Regions from separate parts of the Isoalcanivorax pacificus W11-5 genome, predicted to be linked through region 1. Evidence: predicted binding sites of a transcription regulator. Region 1 holds the regulator's gene; the other holds the start of a gene.
What was found. Region 1 encodes LexA, which represses DNA repair genes until DNA is damaged. Its sites were predicted from a motif close to TACTGTNTANNTANACAGTA; they were not measured.
Positions count from the first base shown of each region.

Region 2: the regulator LexA is predicted to act here: its motif matches at 2,985-3,004, upstream of uvrA (excinuclease ABC subunit UvrA).

Region 1 is NZ_CP004387.1:2,256,064-2,264,567, forward strand. It holds gene S7S_RS10235 (TIGR00730 family Rossman fold protein) at 1-307, opposite strand, end outside; gene S7S_RS10240 (hypothetical protein) at 354-887, opposite strand; gene topA (type I DNA topoisomerase) at 891-3,641, opposite strand; gene S7S_RS10250 (universal stress protein) at 3,984-4,424, shown strand; gene S7S_RS10255 (cyclic nucleotide-binding domain-containing protein) at 4,456-5,118, opposite strand; gene lexA (transcriptional repressor LexA) at 5,566-6,174, shown strand; gene S7S_RS10265 (DUF1499 domain-containing protein) at 6,224-6,637, shown strand; gene S7S_RS10270 (TatD family hydrolase) at 6,634-7,431, shown strand; gene S7S_RS10275 (glutaredoxin family protein) at 7,460-7,687, opposite strand; gene rlmKL (bifunctional 23S rRNA (guanine(2069)-N(7))-methyltransferase RlmK/23S rRNA (guanine(2445)-N(2))-methyltransferase RlmL) at 7,677-8,504, opposite strand, start outside.
Region 2 is NZ_CP004387.1:627,514-636,017, reverse strand. It holds gene ssb (single-stranded DNA-binding protein) at 1-262, opposite strand, end outside; gene S7S_RS03015 (MFS transporter) at 397-1,782, opposite strand; gene S7S_RS03010 (response regulator transcription factor) at 2,135-2,785, shown strand; gene uvrA (excinuclease ABC subunit UvrA) at 3,018-5,840, shown strand; gene S7S_RS03000 (hypothetical protein) at 5,906-6,712, shown strand; gene rplQ (50S ribosomal protein L17) at 6,865-7,257, opposite strand; gene S7S_RS02990 (DNA-directed RNA polymerase subunit alpha) at 7,328-8,335, opposite strand; gene rpsD (30S ribosomal protein S4) at 8,356-8,504, opposite strand, start outside.

The sequences.
Region 1 (8,504 bases):
GGTTGGCGCTTTCCTCAAACGGCAGGCTGATGTTCAGACCGATGGAACAGGCACCCTTGCCATGCGCACCCCGGTTGGCGCCCTCCATGATGCCGGGGCCACCGCCGGTCAGCACATTCAGGCCGGCCTCGGAAAATTTCGCGGCCAGCTCTTCTGCTTTCTTGTAGTAGTCCGATTGCTCACCCAGCCGCGCGCTGCCGAAGATCGTCACCGACGGGCCAATCGTGGCCAGCTTGTCGATGCCGTCCACCAGCTCCGCCTGGATACGCAATATGCGCCAGGCTTCCCTTATCCGTACTGCATCCATGTCCTGTCCTCAACACGGCGGGCCTCGCCGGAATACCGCTGTCGTGTCACCACTCCTGCGCATAGGGGGCGCAGTCTTCCAGCAGGGTGCCGACACGATCGAGCATGGCCGTGAGACGCTGCAGATCGCCATCTTCCAGCACTGCATAAGGGTCTTCCGCCGCCACGGCCAGCAGATTGGTCTCGTTACGCGGCGACGGTCGGCGCGCCAGGCCAGCGGCACCAAACAACGCCATCATTTCCTGGTCCAGCCAGCAGATCAGGTCCGCCCGATCACGCCGTGCGCGCGCCACCAGCGCCATCTCCGGCGCCTCGACACCCGCGTCGGCAAAGGCCTGCTCCAGCGTCGCCAGTGACACCCGGCTGGCGTAATCGGGCACCTGATAACTTTTCGCGGCCTGGCGCACCAGCCCCACCAGGACACTGTAACCGTGACTGACTACCGCACCGCGCAGCGCCAGCAGGCGGCCGCGTGCGGCGCCCAGCTCGCGCTGCTGTTGCAGCAGCCGCAGCATGTCCTGCGCGAAGAACAGCCGCTCGCGCAGTCCGCTGGTTTCACTGTCCCGTACCATGCGCGACATGCGTCAGTCCTTCTTCGCCGCAGCTTTCTTTTTCGCCGGGGCCTTTTTCTTCACCGTCGACTTTTTGGCTGCCGCCTTTTTCTTCGCCGCCGGTTTTTTCGCCGCGGCGGCTTTTTCGTCGATCACCCAGGCGCCATCGCGATAGAACGCCGACCAGCCAGTGGGCTTGCCATCCACCTCGGTCATCACGTACTGCTCGCGGGTCTTGCGGCTGAAACGCAGCACCGCCTTGTTGCCCTGGCTGTCGGTGGCCGGCGCATCGGCGAGATAACGATGCTTCGGATCAAGCTGTTCTTTCACCGACTGGACTTCCTCCACCAGCGGTGCACGCGTCTCGCGGTTGCGCGGGAACTGGCTGGCTGCCAGGAACAAACCGGACGCCCCATCGCGCAGCAGGTAATAGTCGTCCACTTTTTCGCACTTCAGGTGCTTCATCGGGATCGGGTCAGCACGCGGTGGCGCCGGCTCCCCGTTACGCAGCAGTTTGCGGGTGTTACCGCATGCCTCGTTGGTGCACTTGAAGAACTTTCCGAAGCGGCCCGTGCGCAGTTGCATTTCACTGCCGCACTTTTCGCACTCCAGCACCGGGCCGTCGTAGCCCTTGATGCGGAACTCGCCCTGCTCCACCAGGTAACCGGCGCAGTCAGGATTGTTGCCACAGATGTGCAGCTTGCGTTTTTCGTCCAGCAGATAACTGTCCATGGCCGTGCCACAGATCGGGCAACGCTTCTTGCGCCGCTGCTCCAGCGCCTCGGCTTCGTCGTCATCGGCGCTGACGGCTTCCTCGCCCGGCAGCAGATTCAGCGTCGCGGTGCAGCGCTCCTTCGGCGGCAGGCTGTAGCCGGAGCAACCGAGGAACACGCCGGTGGAGCCGGTGCGAATCTGCATCGGCCGGCCGCAGGTCGGACAGGCAATGTCGGTGTCCGTGGGCAGGTTGGCACGCATGCCACCCTGCGCCTGCTTGCCGGCACCGTCGCCCTGGGCCGCTTCCAGTTTGGCACTGAAATCGGCATAGAACTCATCCAGCACGTCGCGCCATTTCAGGTCACCGGAGGCGATGCGGTCGAGCGTTTCCTCCATGCGTGCGGTGAAGCCGTAGTCCAGCAGATTGGGGAAATTCTCCACCAGACGGTCGGTGACGATATCGCCCATTTTTTCTGCGTAGAAGCGGCGGTTCTGCTGCCGCACATAACCGCGTTCCTGAATGGTCGAAATGATCGCCGCGTACGTGGACGGCCGGCCGATGCCGCGCTTCTCCAGTTCTTTCACCAGGCTGGCCTCGGTATAGCGTGCCGGCGGCTTGGTGAAGTGCTGGGTGGTGTCGATGCGGGTAATGTTCAGCAGATCGCCACGTTCCAGCGCCGGCAGGACCACGTCTTCCTGGCCCTTGTTGCGCGCCATCGGCGGCAGCATGCGGGTCCAGCCATCGAACTTGAGGATACGGCCCTTGGCTTTCAGCTCGTAATCGCCGTGCGTGGCCGTGATGGTGCTGCTGAGGTATTCCGCCGGCGGCATCTGGCAGGCGATGAACTGGTTGCGGATCAGTTCGTACAGGCGCCGCGCATCGCGCTCCATGTCGCTGAGTGAATCCGGCGTGCGGCCCACTTCCGACGGGCGGATCGCCTCGTGCGCTTCCTGCGCGCCATCACGGCTGGAGTAGCTGATCGGCGCTTCCGGCAGGTAGCGCTCACCCAGCTCGGCCTTGATCCAGTCACGGCACGCCGCCACGGCATCGGCAGAGAGGTTGGTGGAATCGGTCCGCATATAGGAGATATGACCGGCTTCGTACAGACGCTGCGCCATGGTCATGGTTTTCTTCACACTGAAGCCCAGGCGCGTACTGGCCGCCTGTTGCAGTGTGGAGGTAATAAACGGCGCCGACGGTTTGGAACGGGTCGGGCGGTCTTCGCGCGCCACCACTTCCAGCTTGCCGGCATCGCGCAGTGCCTTTTCGTGACGCCGCGCATCGGTTTCGTTGTTCGGGCGGAAATGCTCGCCGGCGTAACGCGCCAGCTCCAGTCGCACCTGCTCGCCTTTCGGTGCTTTCGTGTCGGTATGCAGTTCCCAGTATTCTTCCGGCTGGAAGGCGCGGATTTCACGCTCGCGCTCGACCACCAGCTCCACGGCCACCGACTGCACCCGGCCGGCGGACAGGCCCCGGGCAATCTTGTCCCACAGCAGCGGTGACACCATGAAGCCCACCACCCGGTCGAGGAAGCGGCGCGCCTGCTGTGCTTCCACGCGCGGCATGTCCAGCTTGCCGGGTTGCTTGAAGGCTTCCTGAATGGCCTTGCGGGTAATTTCGTTGAACACCACGCGATCAAACCGCGTGTCGTCACCACCGATCACCTCGCGCAGGTGCCAGGCAATGGCTTCCCCCTCCCGATCCAAGTCGGTGGCGAGATAGATGCGGTCGGCTTTTGCCGCCAGACGCTTGAGCTCGTCGATCACCTTTTCCTTGCCAGGCAGGATCTCGTACTGCGCCGCCCATTGCCGCTCCGGGTCGACACCCATACGGTTGATCAACTGGTCACGGGCCTTCTTTTTCTTGTAGCGCTCGCGCTCCTCTGGCGGCAGCGAGCGGGTGTAGGCCGCCTCTTTGGCCCGCTCACTGGGGCTGCTCTTGGCGCCGCCACTCACCGGCAGGTCACGCACGTGGCCCACGCTGGACTTGACGATGAAATCGTCGCCCAGATAGCGGTTAATGGTCTTCGCCTTGGCCGGCGACTCAACAATCACAAGCGATTTGGCCATCAGTTTTCTGCACTCAGCTCTCGGTTATGCGCCCGGTATTTGCCCTGGCGCGACCCGCCGGCTCCTGTCCGGCGGCCGCCTATTTACGCAAGCGGCCACCGCCGAGGTCAAGGCGAGCCTGTCCAGGCACCACCTCGCCAGCACCTGCCGGGCAGCCTTTGCGGCCCCGCCACGGCCGATGCCGCGTGCTCTCGCGGCTGCTTTATACCACCGCAGCCACCCCGGACGGCAAGCTTCCGTGGATGTGGACAGGCGGAATCGTTCACTGAGATGATGGCGGAGCCGATGAAAACGTCGTGGAGACAGGCCTGATGCCGGGCAAAGGCCGGCGGGAGACATCAGATGAGTGAGAGTTACCGGGATGTACTGGTCGCCATCGATGGCAGCGAGGAATCGCGGCATATCCTGACCCGCGCACTCTCCATCGCCTGCACCGGCGGCGGCCGTCTGCACCTGCTGCACGTGATCGAGCCGCTGGCGCTGGCGTATGGCGCCGACGTGCCGATGGACGTCACCGAACTGCAAAGCAGCCTGATGGACCAGGCACGGGAGAACGTGAACCGCTATGCGACCGAATTCTCCATTCCCCCGGACAGGGTCCATGTGGAACTCGGGTCCATCGAAAAGACCATTCAGGAAAAGGCCGATGTGCTGTGCGCCGACCTGATCGTGATCGGCAGCCACACCCGCAGCGGCCTGGCCCTGCTGCTCGGCTCCACCGCCCGAGGCGTGGTGCCCGGTGCGCACTGTGATGTCCTGGCGGTGAAAATCCGGCGCAGCTGAGGCCAGCCTGTTGCAGCGCGTCCGGCCCGGCCTACCCCAGCGCGCCGGTCGATGCCGGCGTACCGTTCCAGCGGCACAGCAGATCGGCCAGTATGTGCGCCTGCTGATGCAGCGCCACCAGTTCCGCCTGCGATCCCCGTTCGCCGCTGAAGACCGGCACCTTGCGCAGCAGCGACACCACCTCGTGGTGAGGCTCCTGCATGCGGTTCACTTCCAGCGTCCAGCGGATGTTGTGCACCACCATGTGATAGAAGGCCAGCTTGGTCGGCAGCGTGAACACGGAAAAATCCGTGATGTTGCTGAAGAAGACAAAATCGATCCGCGCCAGCACCGCTTCGCGTGTCGCCGCATCGACACAGATCGTTGCAGTGCGCGGCGTATCACGCAGCATCGACAAGGTGCCGAACACTTCGCCGGGAGAAATATGATTGAGCACTTTCGGCGCTGTGCCCGGCCCGGGCGATGCGTCGGCGAGCACCGCAAGCTGGCCACGCAACAGAAAGTACAGGCCGCTGTCGCTGCCCCCCTGGCGAATCACCACATCGCCGCTGCCCGCCTCGAGCAATTCGCAACGTTCCAGCAGCACATCGAACTGGGCCGCATCCTGCCGCAGTATTTCATTGAAGAACGGCACGCCAGACACCAGACGCCGGATGCGATCCGGCGTGTAGATGGCACGTTCCACTGCTTTCATTACCACTGTGTTCAACCCCCCCGGGTTTTCAGGACCGCCACCTGACCAAGTGACGGCAATCACCGCTGGCACACCACGCTGTTCCGCCACAACCCCAATGCGTCGCACAGCCGGCATGCTGCGTACATCACAGATCACTCTGCGAACCGGATCACACTGCCCCGCCCCACGTGGCGTGGCCCGGCGCAATCTTTATAAGCTAACCCGTTGATTAGGATTACTTATATCGGAGCCGGCCGGAATCACAGCGAGACATTCGTACACGCGTGCACACCCGACAAGTCTGCCACTGATCCGGGGGCAAATCCTATGACCTGCGGCAGGCCTGTTCAACGCCATCCATCCTCTCCTGATGACCGGTGCGTTCCGCCTCGGGGCTGATCAAAAGGCACTGTTCATTTCGACAGTGGCTGTGCTAGCATCCAGTCAACGCATGAGGACAGGCTTATGAGCGAGAAGCTTACAGTTCGTCAGCAACAGGTACTCGACTGCATCCGTCAGTTCCAGAACGACACCGGCATGGCACCGACCCGGGCCGAGCTGGCCGAGCTGATGGGGTTCCAGTCCAAGAACGCCGCATCGGACCACCTGCGTGCACTGGAGCGCAAGGGCTGTGTCCGGCTGCACAATGATCGCTCGCGCGGCATCCAGCTGCTGAACGCCGCCCTGTGGCCGGATGATGAACTGCCGGTGATCGGCCGCGTCGCCGCCGGGGTGCCGATCGAGGCAGTGGAAAACGTCGAACGCAGCGTGCCGGTACCGCAGGGCCTGTTCCGGCAGCGCCCCACCTATCTGCTGCGCGTCCAGGGCGACAGCATGAAGGATGCCGGCATTTTTGACGGTGACCTGATTGCCGTGCGCAAGACCAGCGTCGCCCGGTCTGGCCAGATCGTGGTCGCCCGGCTGGACGACGACGTGACCGTGAAAACCCTCAAGCTGAGCCCGCAGGGCGCCACCCTGATGCCCGCCAACGAGGACTACACGCCGATTCGTGTGTCACCGGATCAACTGGTCATCGAGGGCGTGTTCGTCGGCCTGATCCGCGATGCGGTGTAAGGCACGGCTGGCTGTCCTTCTGCTCTGCACGGCCTCGTTAGCGAAGGCCGTGGCAGAGCCGCTGCTCCCACCCTGCCCTGAGTCCCCCAATTGTGTGTCCAGCCTCGCCGACAATGCGCGGCATGCTGTGCCTGCCCTGCAGGCCGGCGACACCATGGAAAGCGCCAGAACAGCACTGGTCACCATGCTGGACAACCTGCCCCGCGTCACCTGGACACAGCCGGATGAACGCAGGCTGCACGCGACATTCACGACCCGCCTGCTGCGCTTTACCGATGACGTGGACTTTTATCTGCACGACGATGGCCGGGTTGAGGTACGCTCGGCCTCGCGTGTGGGATATTACGACTTCGGCACCAATCGACGCCGGGTCGATACTCTGCGTGACACCCTGCGTGATACCCTGCGTGACGCCCTGCACGACGCCCTGCACACACAGACCGGACCCACACACGCCCCATGACACACCCGCTCGCCGATATCGGTATCAACCTCACCGACAAACGCTTTCGCCCTGATCTGGATGACGTGCTTGAACGCGCCCGCGCGGTGGGTGTGCGCTGGCAACTGATCACAGGGACCGACGCGGACAGCAGCCGGCAGGCGCTGGAACTGGCACGGCAACATGACACGCTGTTCTGCACCGCTGGCCTGCACCCTCATCAGGCCAGCGCGTTCACGCCGGCCCTGCTCAGTGAACTCGACGCCCTCACCCGCGCTGAACAGGTACGGGCCATTGGCGAAACCGGGCTCGATTTCAATCGCGATTTTTCTCCCCGCGCCATGCAGGAAAAGGCCTTCGCCGCGCAACTGGCACTCGCCGTCACACAACAGAAGCCGGTTTTTCTGCACCAGCGCGATGCGCATGCGCGCTTTCTGCCTATTCTGCGTGAACAGCGCGATCAGCTCCCCGATGCCGTGGTGCACTGTTTTACCGGCACGCAACGGGAACTGTTCGATTATCTGGACATGGATTGCCACATCGGCATCACCGGCTGGTTATGCGATGAACGGCGCGGCGGTACGCTGCAGGCGCTGGTGCATAACATCCCCGCAGATCGCCTGCTGGTGGAAACCGACGGCCCGTATCTGTTGCCCCGTGACCTGCCGGAAAAACCGCCCGTCAAAGGACGCAATGAACCGTCGCTGCTACCGTGGATTGTGAAGCGGCTCGCCGAATGCCGGGGAGAGGACGTGCAGCAGGTGGCCGACGCCACTTACCGGAACAGCTGCCGGATGTTCGGGGTTGCATTGTAGGTGGATCCCGCTCCATCACGCCGGTGCATTACTCGCGCACCAACCGCTCCCTCACATCCAGCAATCCGAACGGCCAGTCCAGTTCACGCCCGGCATAGCGCACCACCGGGATGCGTTCACCGTACGCTTCGATCAGCGCATCCTCCTCGGCAATATCAATCTTCTCGATCTGCGCCATCGGCAGTGCCTGCCGCAGCAGGGCTTCTGCCTGCTCGCACAGATGGCAACCGAGCGTGGTCAGCAGCTCAATCTTCATGGCCGTGGGTAATCCTGTAGCAATGGTGAATGCGCTCGTTGCGACTGAAATCCGGCGGAATGCTCCAGCGCGTAATATCTTCCACCACATACCAGCGGCGAATATTTTCCTCCAGCTCAAAGCGACGGAAATTACAGGAAAAATAGAGCGTGCCGCCGGGCTCCAGCCGCTTCATCAAGGCACGGATCAGATCACCGTGGTCGCGCTGGACGACAAAATCATCCCGGCTCTTGTTGTTCGAGAACGTCGGCGGGTCACAAAAAATCAGGTCAAATTGCTGCGGCGTGTCCTCCACCCACTGCCGGACATCGGCACGCACCAGTTCATGCTGCCGCATGCCAAACCCGTTCGCGGCCAGATTGCAGCCGGCCCAGTCCAGGTAGCGACGTGATGCATCCACAGTCACTGTGCGCGAGGCGCCTCCCAGTGCCGCATGCACAGACGCCGCACCGGTGTAGCCGAACAGGTTGAGAAACCGTTTGCCGCGCGCTTCCTCACCCAGCCGCAGGCGCATCGGGCGATGGTCCAGGAACAACCCGCTGTCGAGGTAATCGCGCAGGTTGATCAGCAGCCGTGCTTCGCCTTCCGTGACCACATGATAGTCACTACCCTGATCCAGCTTCTGGTACTGGCCCTTGCCTTTCTGCTGGCTGCGGGTGCGCAGGAATACCTGTTCGCGGTGTACCCCCAACGCCGCGCGTACCGCGCTCACCGCCAGCGTGCGCCGCTGTGCGGCGGCCTGTTCGTCGATGGTCTTCGGCGGCGCGTATTCCTGCACCAGTGCCTTGTCGCCGTAAATATCAATGGAGAAATTGAA
Region 2 (8,504 bases), 1.6 Mb from region 1:
ACTTGCGCGTGCGCAGGCTGCCCTCGATGTACACCTTCGAGCCTTTTTTCAGGTATTCACCGGCGATTTCACCGAGGCGATTGAAGAACACCACACGGTGCCATTCGGTGCGTTCCTGCATCTGCCCGGTCTGCTTGTCTTTCCAGCTTTCGCTGGTGGCGATGTTGACGTTGGTCACCGCACCGCCGCTGGGCAGGAAACGGGTTTCCGGGTCCGCACCCAGATTACCGATCAGAATTACCTTGTTTATGCCTCGTGCCATCTTGCCTCTCCGTCAACATTCATCCTGCACCTGCCTTGCTGCGGCAGGCGGATCATTGTGGCAGTTCACCACGGCTTTTCCCACTGCCGGCCCTGTATCAACGGCGATCACTGACAGCTCGCCGGGGCATTGGCCTACACCTGAGCGACGACATCGCCGCTCAGGCGCGTCAGCGCAGCCTCGTCAACACTGGCCGGGTCCACTTTCAGCAACGCAATACCCGCTTCCGGCAGCACCACCGCCTCGAGCACGCCGTCCACCGCCAGCAGTTCATTCACCCAGCGATCCGCCTCGCCGGCCGCGACCACCAGTGGCAAAACACGATTGTCGAGCTTTGCCAGGGGCGGCATGCCAAAGACCAGCAGCAGCCAGCCGGCAGTCAGCGCCGCAGCGGCCAGGAAAACGGTCTCCGGCCCATACTGCTGCAACAGCCAGCCGCCCAGCCCGCCGCCGACAAAGACCCCCAGAAACTGGCTGGAGGAGTAAATCCCCAGCGCCGTACCGCGTGTCCCCACCGGCGCAGCGCGCCCCACCAGCGACGGCAGCAGGGCCTCCAGCAGGTTGAAGCCAGTGAAAAAGACGAACAGCGCCAGTCCGAACCACCACAGACGGTCCCCAGCCAGGGCAAGCAATACCAGTGCCACCCCGAGCAACAGCACCGCCAGCGCCATCACCGGGCGCAGCCCGCGCCGCTCGGACGCGATAATCAACGGCACCATGGCCACGAAGCTGGCCAGGAAAACCACGAGATACAGCAGGCTGTGGCGGGCCAACGGCAGGCCCAGGCGTTCGGACAGCAGGCCCGGCACCACCACAAAGCAGGCGGTCAGCACTGCGTGCAATACGAAAATACCGCTGTTAAGGCGCAACAGCAGCGGGTCTTTGAGAATGCGCAGCAGGCGCGGCCCCAGCGGCAGTTGTGCCTCACGCACGCGCACGGCGGGATTCGGCACCCATGCCAGCGCCACCAGCAGGCCACCCACCGCCAGCAGCGAGGACAGCCAGAACAGGCCGGACAACCCCAGCCAGGTCGCCAGCAGCGGGCCGAGAATCAGCGCCAATACAAACGCGCCACCTACCGACATGCCCACCGCCGCCATGGCACGGGTGCGGTGTTGCTCGGACACCACATCCGCCACCAGCGCCATGATCACCGCCGCGACCGCGCCTGCTCCCTGCAGTGCCCGCCCCAGGATCACGCCCTGGATCGTCTCGGCCGTCGCCGCCACCACACCACCGCAGGCAAACAGCACTAGCCCGGCAAGGATCAGTGGCTTGCGGCCAAAACGGTCGGACAGCATGCCAAACGGCAGCTGCAGCAGCGCCTGCATCAGGCCATAGGCCCCGACCGCGAGACCGATCAGGAATGGCGTCGCCCCCGGCAGCGCCGCACCGAACACGGCGAACACCGGCAGGATCATGAACAGGCCGAACATACGCAGGGCAAAGATCGACGCCAGTGCTCCGGTCACCCTTATTTCGGTGCGGACCAGCGTGGATCGGGAGGAAGAGGTACTCATGTCTCAGGCCCGTCAGTACATGGCGTCACCCTGACACGGGCCGCGCCCGTGACCGGCCGCGAGCCCGGCCGGCGCCGGGCATCCTGCCGCCACCGCAGCCCGCGAGGAACATAGCCGGCCCGCGTACGCTGCGGCCGGAAGCCGCGCAGTGTAGCAGAAAGCATGTGTGCGAGGGCGTACACCGGGTAAATTGAATGGCCATCGAACTGGTGCTAAATTCGTCTCTGATCAGTTTTTCTTCTTAGGTATGCCTGATCACCGGTATAATGCGCTTCAGCCCGCGCTGGCCAGGCCACGCTGCTGGGGCAACAGGCATCACGCCTGATAAATACAAAAGCAGGGAACGTACTGAATGAGCTCTATCGGCAGTGATCACCAGGTATACGTCGCCGGCGGCCAGCAATTGCAGAACTCGCTGCTGGCCGAGTTTCTCAGCAAACAGGAGGTTGCCGCACGCAGTGTGAAGCGCGTGCAGGACGTCACCGCCGAGGAACTCTCCCCCTGCGCCCAGGCACTGTTTCTGGTGGATTTCAGTACGGTCGATATCAACGACACCATCAGTCATCTGCTGGACATCGACCAGGAAATCGACACTGAGCTGTTCATCGCGGTGTTCAACGTGGATGAGGAGGACTCGCTGTCCCGCCTCGCCGGCCTGCCGATGGTGAATGGCGGCTTCCTGCACGACTGTCCGCAGGAACTGCTGCTCAAGGGTATCAGGGCCATGTTCGACGGCGAGCTGTGGCTGCCGCGCAAGGTGCTGCAGCAATACCTGATGAAGAGCCGCGCCTTCAACAAGACCTTTTCCCGCAGCGAGGTGAACCTGACCGACCGCGAAGTGGAAGTGCTCAAGGTCATGGCCACCGGCGCCAAGAACTCGGATATCGCCCGCAGCCTGAACCTGAGCCCGCACACCATCAAGACGCACATCTACAACATCTTCAAGAAAATCAACGCCTCCAACCGCCTGCAAGCGGTGAACTGGGCCCAGGAAAACCTCTGATTTACGGACCACTGAGTGGGTAGCGCCCATGGCGAAACCCACCACGTCCAGGCACAGCATCACACCCGCCAGCCGGGCTGAACCACCCGCCTCCAAACGGCGGACGTCACCTCGCCCTGCCGCCGCATCAGGGTCATGACAGCTCCTGTCAGCAGCCCGCCTGCCCCCGTAGCGCGGTGCTGCCAATCATCCTATACTGCCCTGTCATTTTGGCCAGTAGTGTAGTATCTCGATGGACAAGATCCTGGTGCGTGGCGCACGCACACACAATCTCAAGAACGTCGACCTGGATATTCCCCGCGACAAGCTGGTGGTGATTACTGGCCTGTCCGGCTCCGGCAAGTCTTCACTCGCTTTCGACACCCTGTATGCCGAAGGCCAACGCCGCTATGTGGAGTCGCTCTCCACCTACGCACGGCAGTTCCTGTCGATGATGGAAAAACCCGATGTGGATCACATCGAGGGCCTGTCACCGGCGATTTCCATCGAGCAGAAATCCACCAGCCACAACCCGCGCTCGACCGTCGGCACCATCACCGAGATCTACGATTACCTGCGCCTGCTGTTCGCCCGCGCCGGCGAGCCGCGTTGCCCGGAGCACAAGGTCCCGCTGGCGGCGCAGACGGTGAGCCAGATGGTCGATCAGGTGCTGGCGCAGCCGGAGGGCAGCAGGCTGATGTTGCTGGCGCCGGTGGTGCGTGACAAGAAAGGCGAACACCTGCACCTGTTTGACCAGTTGCGTGCGCAGGGTTTTGTCCGGGCACGCGTCAACGGCCGCGTGACCGACCTGGATGACGTCCCGGCGCTGGACAAGAAAAAGAAGCACACCATCGAAGTGGTCGTGGACCGTTTCAAGGTCCGCGATGATTTGCAGAATCGTCTGGCGGAATCCTTTGAGACCGCGCTGGAACTGGCCGACGGCATTGCCGTTGTGGCACCCATGGAAGGCAGTGGTGATGAGCAGGTGTTCTCCGCCCGCTTTGCCTGCCCGCACTGCGGCTACAGCATCCCGGAACTGGAACCCCGCCTGTTTTCCTTCAACAACCCGGCCGGCGCCTGCCCCACCTGCGACGGCCTGGGCGTGCGCCAGTTCTTTGATGAAGAGAAAGTCGTGCTTTCACCCACCTCGTCCCTGTCCGAAGGGGCGATTCGTGGCTGGGACCGCCGCAACGTGTATTACTTCCAGATGCTGACGTCACTGGCCACGCACCTGGCGTTTGATATCGACACACCGTTCAACAAGCTGTCGAAGATCGCACGCAAGAAAATACTGTACGGCACCGGCAATGACCCGGTGGAGTTCCGTTATCTCAACGACCGGGGCGACATCGTCAAGCGCTATCATCCGTTCGAGGGCATCATTCCGAACATGGAGAGGCGCTATCGGGAAACCGAGTCCGACGCCGTGCGCGAAGACCTGGCTGCGTTTCTCAGCACCTCCGACTGCACGGACTGCCACGGTTCACGTCTGCGCGAGGCGGCCCGCAATGTGTTTGTGGACAACCGCTCGCTGCCGGATCTGGTGCGGTTGCCGGTGGGCAAGTCCTGCGACTATTTTGGCAAGCTGAAACTGGCCGGCCACAAGGGCGAGATCGCCGACAAGATCCTCAAGGAAATCCGCGAGCGCCTGCAGTTCCTGGTCAATGTGGGGCTGGACTACCTGTCGCTGGCCCGCAATGCCGATACGCTTTCCGGTGGTGAAGCGCAGCGCATCCGCCTGGCATCGCAGATCGGTGCCGGCCTGGTCGGCGTGATGTACGTGCTGGACGAGCCGTCCATTGGCCTGCACCAGCGCGACAATGAACGCCTGCTCGAAACCCTCAACCGGCTGCGCGATCTCGGCAACACCGTGATTGTGGTGGAGCACGACGAAGACGCCATCCGCAGCGCAGACTACGTCATTGATATCGGCCCCGGTGCCGGCGTCCACGGCGGCCAGGTGATTGCCCAGGGCACGGCGAAGCAGATCGCGGCGAACCGGAAATCGGTGACCGGCGATTATCTCTCCGGCCGCAAGCAGATTGCCGTCCCGAAGCAACGCACCGCCGCCGGCAAGGACTGGCTGACCCTCAGCGGCGCCAGTGGCAACAACCTCAAGGACGTGACACTGAAACTGCCTGTCGGGCTGTTCACCTGTGTCACGGGTGTATCCGGCTCGGGCAAATCCACGCTGATCAACAACACCCTGTACCCGGAAGCCGCCACCCACCTGAATGGCGCCACCACGATAAAGGCCGCACCCCATACCGGCATCAAGGGGCTGGACCATTTCGACAAGGTCATCGACATTGACCAGAGCCCGATCGGCCGCACACCGCGCTCGAACCCGGCCACCTACACCGGCCTGTTCACGCCGATCCGGGATCTGTTTGCCGGTACCCAGGAAGCCCGTTCAAGGGGCTACAAAGCCGGCCGCTTCAGCTTCAACGTGCGCGGCGGCCGCTGCGAGGCCTGCCAGGGCGATGGCGTCATCAAGGTGGAGATGCACTTCCTGCCGGATATCTATGTCCCCTGTGAGGTCTGCCACGGCAAGCGCTACAACCGTGAAACGCTGGAGATCCACTACAAGGGCAAGAACATCTTCGAAGTGCTGGCGATGACGGTGGAAGACGCCCGCGAGTTCTTCGACGCGGTGCCGGCGCTGGCGCGCAAGCTGCAAACGCTGATCGATGTGGGCCTGAGCTATATCACCCTCGGCCAGGCTGCCACCACGCTCTCCGGCGGTGAAGCCCAGCGGGTGAAGCTGGCCCGCGAGCTGTCCAAGCGCGACACCGGCCGTACGCTGTATATCCTTGATGAGCCGACCACCGGGCTGCACTTCCACGATATCCAGCAACTGCTGGGCGTGCTGTTCCGGCTGCGCGAGCACGGCAACACCATCGTGGTAATCGAACATAACCTGGACGTGATCAAGACCGCCGACTGGCTCATCGATCTCGGACCGGAAGGCGGCGATGGTGGTGGCGAGATCATTGCCGAAGGTACGCCGGAAGACGTTGCCAGGGTAAAGGCCAGCCACACCGGCCGCTTCCTCAAGACAATGCTCAAGCAATAGCATTCAGGCGGGCCGGGGCCCGCCCATAAAAAGAAAACGTCAATCGACACACAAGGGGAAACGACGTGCGAAAGTATGCGCTGACAGCCCTGTGCAGCATCACGCTGCTGCAGGGATGCACCATCGCCAAACAGTTTGCGGAAGGCGTGCGCTGTGATGGCTATTGCCTGAAAGACTACCCGGGTGAAACGCTGAATGTTCAGCGACATGATCAGCTGGTGATCCTGCCACCGCTTTACACGCTGTCGATCCGCCAGGGCAATGACGAGGAAGTCAGCACACAAAGCGGCTTCAACGACACGTTTGGCAAGGCGTTCGCCACCGAAACCCTTGGTGCGGCACGCTCTTATGAAATCGAACAGCGTTATGTGCCACTGGCCGGGCTGATCAACCCGGCCTTCGACAACGAGCCGGCCTTGCGCCAGCTCCATGACGATCTCTGGGCACAGGACGAGGACCCGGAAGCCATTCGCGATACCACACCGCTCTATGGTCTTGGTGCTCCCGAGATCATTGATCCGGTGGCCACGCGGCAACTGACACTGCCGCCCTGGCCGGAAGAAGCCTTCGGAGACGCCTGCTGCGTACTGCTGATGCGTGTGAACGGCTGGAGCTATACCCGTGGCGCGGCGGCTGCCAACACCGGCATGGCGGTCGCCTTCAGCGTCCTGCCGGGCGGCAGCGGCTACATTCCGCCGAGCAGTGATGTAGTGGCCGATGCTGCGGTGGTGCGCCTGGAAGATAACGTCGTCATCTGGTCTGCACGTTATATCGGCCCGACCAACCCTGTTGCCATGCGGCGACTGCTCTCGCCCTACTTCAGCAAGGTCTACAACGCCAACGCCTCACTGCCCCGACAAACTGTGAACTGATGCTGGCATGGGCAGACACACCGCAGCGTCCACTCAGCCGCTGCGTTCTGTCCGGGCCGCCGGGCCCGCCACGCATCATTCATATGTGATAAACCCCACAAAAAAGCCGGGCATTGCCCGGCTTTTTTGTATTGATCCGTGTGCCTGAAGCCTTACTCGGCTTCCGCCTCGGCTGCTACGGCGCCTTCCGGACGGTCCACCAGCTCAACGTACGCCATCGGCGCGTTGTCGCCTGCGCGGAAGCCCATTTTCAGGACGCGCATGTAACCACCGGGACGCTCTTTATAGCGCGGGCCCAGGTCGTTGAACAGGATGCCCACGGCTTCCTTGGAGCGGGTCCGGGAGAACGCCAGACGACGGTTCGCCACGGAGTCTTCCTTGGCCAGGGTGATCAGGGGTTCAGCCACACGACGCAGTTCCTTGGCTTTCGGCAAGGTGGTCTTGATGGCTCCGTGTTCGAACAGCGACACCGCCATATTGCGGAGCATCGCCTGGCGATGCGCGCTGGTCCGGTTGAATTTTCTGCCACTTTTGCGATGACGCATGGTTCCGGTTCCTTAAGATTCGGGGCGTCTCACGACGCCCGCACACTGCTATATATGTTGAATGTGCCGCTTAACGCAGTTTGTGCGTCAGGCGGTCATCGTCGCGCAGACTTGCCGGCGGCCAGCTTTCCAGGCGCATGCCCAGGGACAAGCCTTTGGATGCCAGCACGTCTTTAATCTCGGTCAGCGACTTTTTGCCCAGGTTCGGGGTCTTCAGCAGCTCTACTTCGGTACGTTGTACCAGGTCACCGATGTAGTAGATGTTTTCCGCTTTCAGACAGTTCGCCGAACGCACGGTCAGTTCCAGATCGTCAACCGGACGCAGCAGGATCGGATCAACTTCCTCACGCTCCTGTTTCGGCTCCGGCTTGCGGTCCTGCTCCAGGTCGACGAATACGGCGATCTGTTGCTGCAGGATGGTCGCGGCGGAACGAATGGCATCTTCAGGATCGATGGTGCCATTGGTTTCCAGATCGATAACCAGTTTGTCCAGGTCGGTGCGCTGTTCAACCCGCGCGGCTTCCACCACGTAGGCCACGCGCAGCACCGGGCTGTAGCTGGCGTCCAGTTGCAGACGGCCAATGCCACGGGTTTCGTCTTCATCGCTCTGGCGCGCGTCAGCCGGCACGTAACCGCGACCACGGGTGATCTTGAGCTTCATTTTCAGCTCGGTATCACCGGTGATGTTGCAGATCACGTGATCCGGGTTGACGATCTCAACGCTATGGTCGCGCTGGATATCGCCGGCGGTCACAACGCCCGGGCCTTTCTTGCTCAGGTCCAGGATCACTTCATCGCGATCGTTCATGCGCAGCGCCACACCTTTCAGGTTCAGCAGGATGTTGATCACATCCTCCTGGACACCTTCCACGGTGGAGTACTCGTGCTGCACACCATCGATCTCGACTTCGGTAATCGCGGCACCGTACATGCTGGACAGCAGGATACGGCGCAGCGCGGTACCCAGGGTGTGGCCGAAACCACGCTCGAGGGGCTCCAGCACAACCTTTGCATGAGTCGGGCTGATCGCATTGATGGCGATCGAGCGAGGCGTGAGAAAGTCGTTCACGGCGGTCATAGGGCTCCCTCAGGCTGTGCTTACTTGGAATACAGCTCGACGATCAGGTTTTCATTGATCTCGGCCGGCAGGTCGATACGCTCCGGCAGTGCCTTGAGTGTACCTTCCAGCTTCTTCTCGTCCACTTCGAGCCAGCTAGCAAAACCGCGCTGCTGGGCCAGTTCCATCG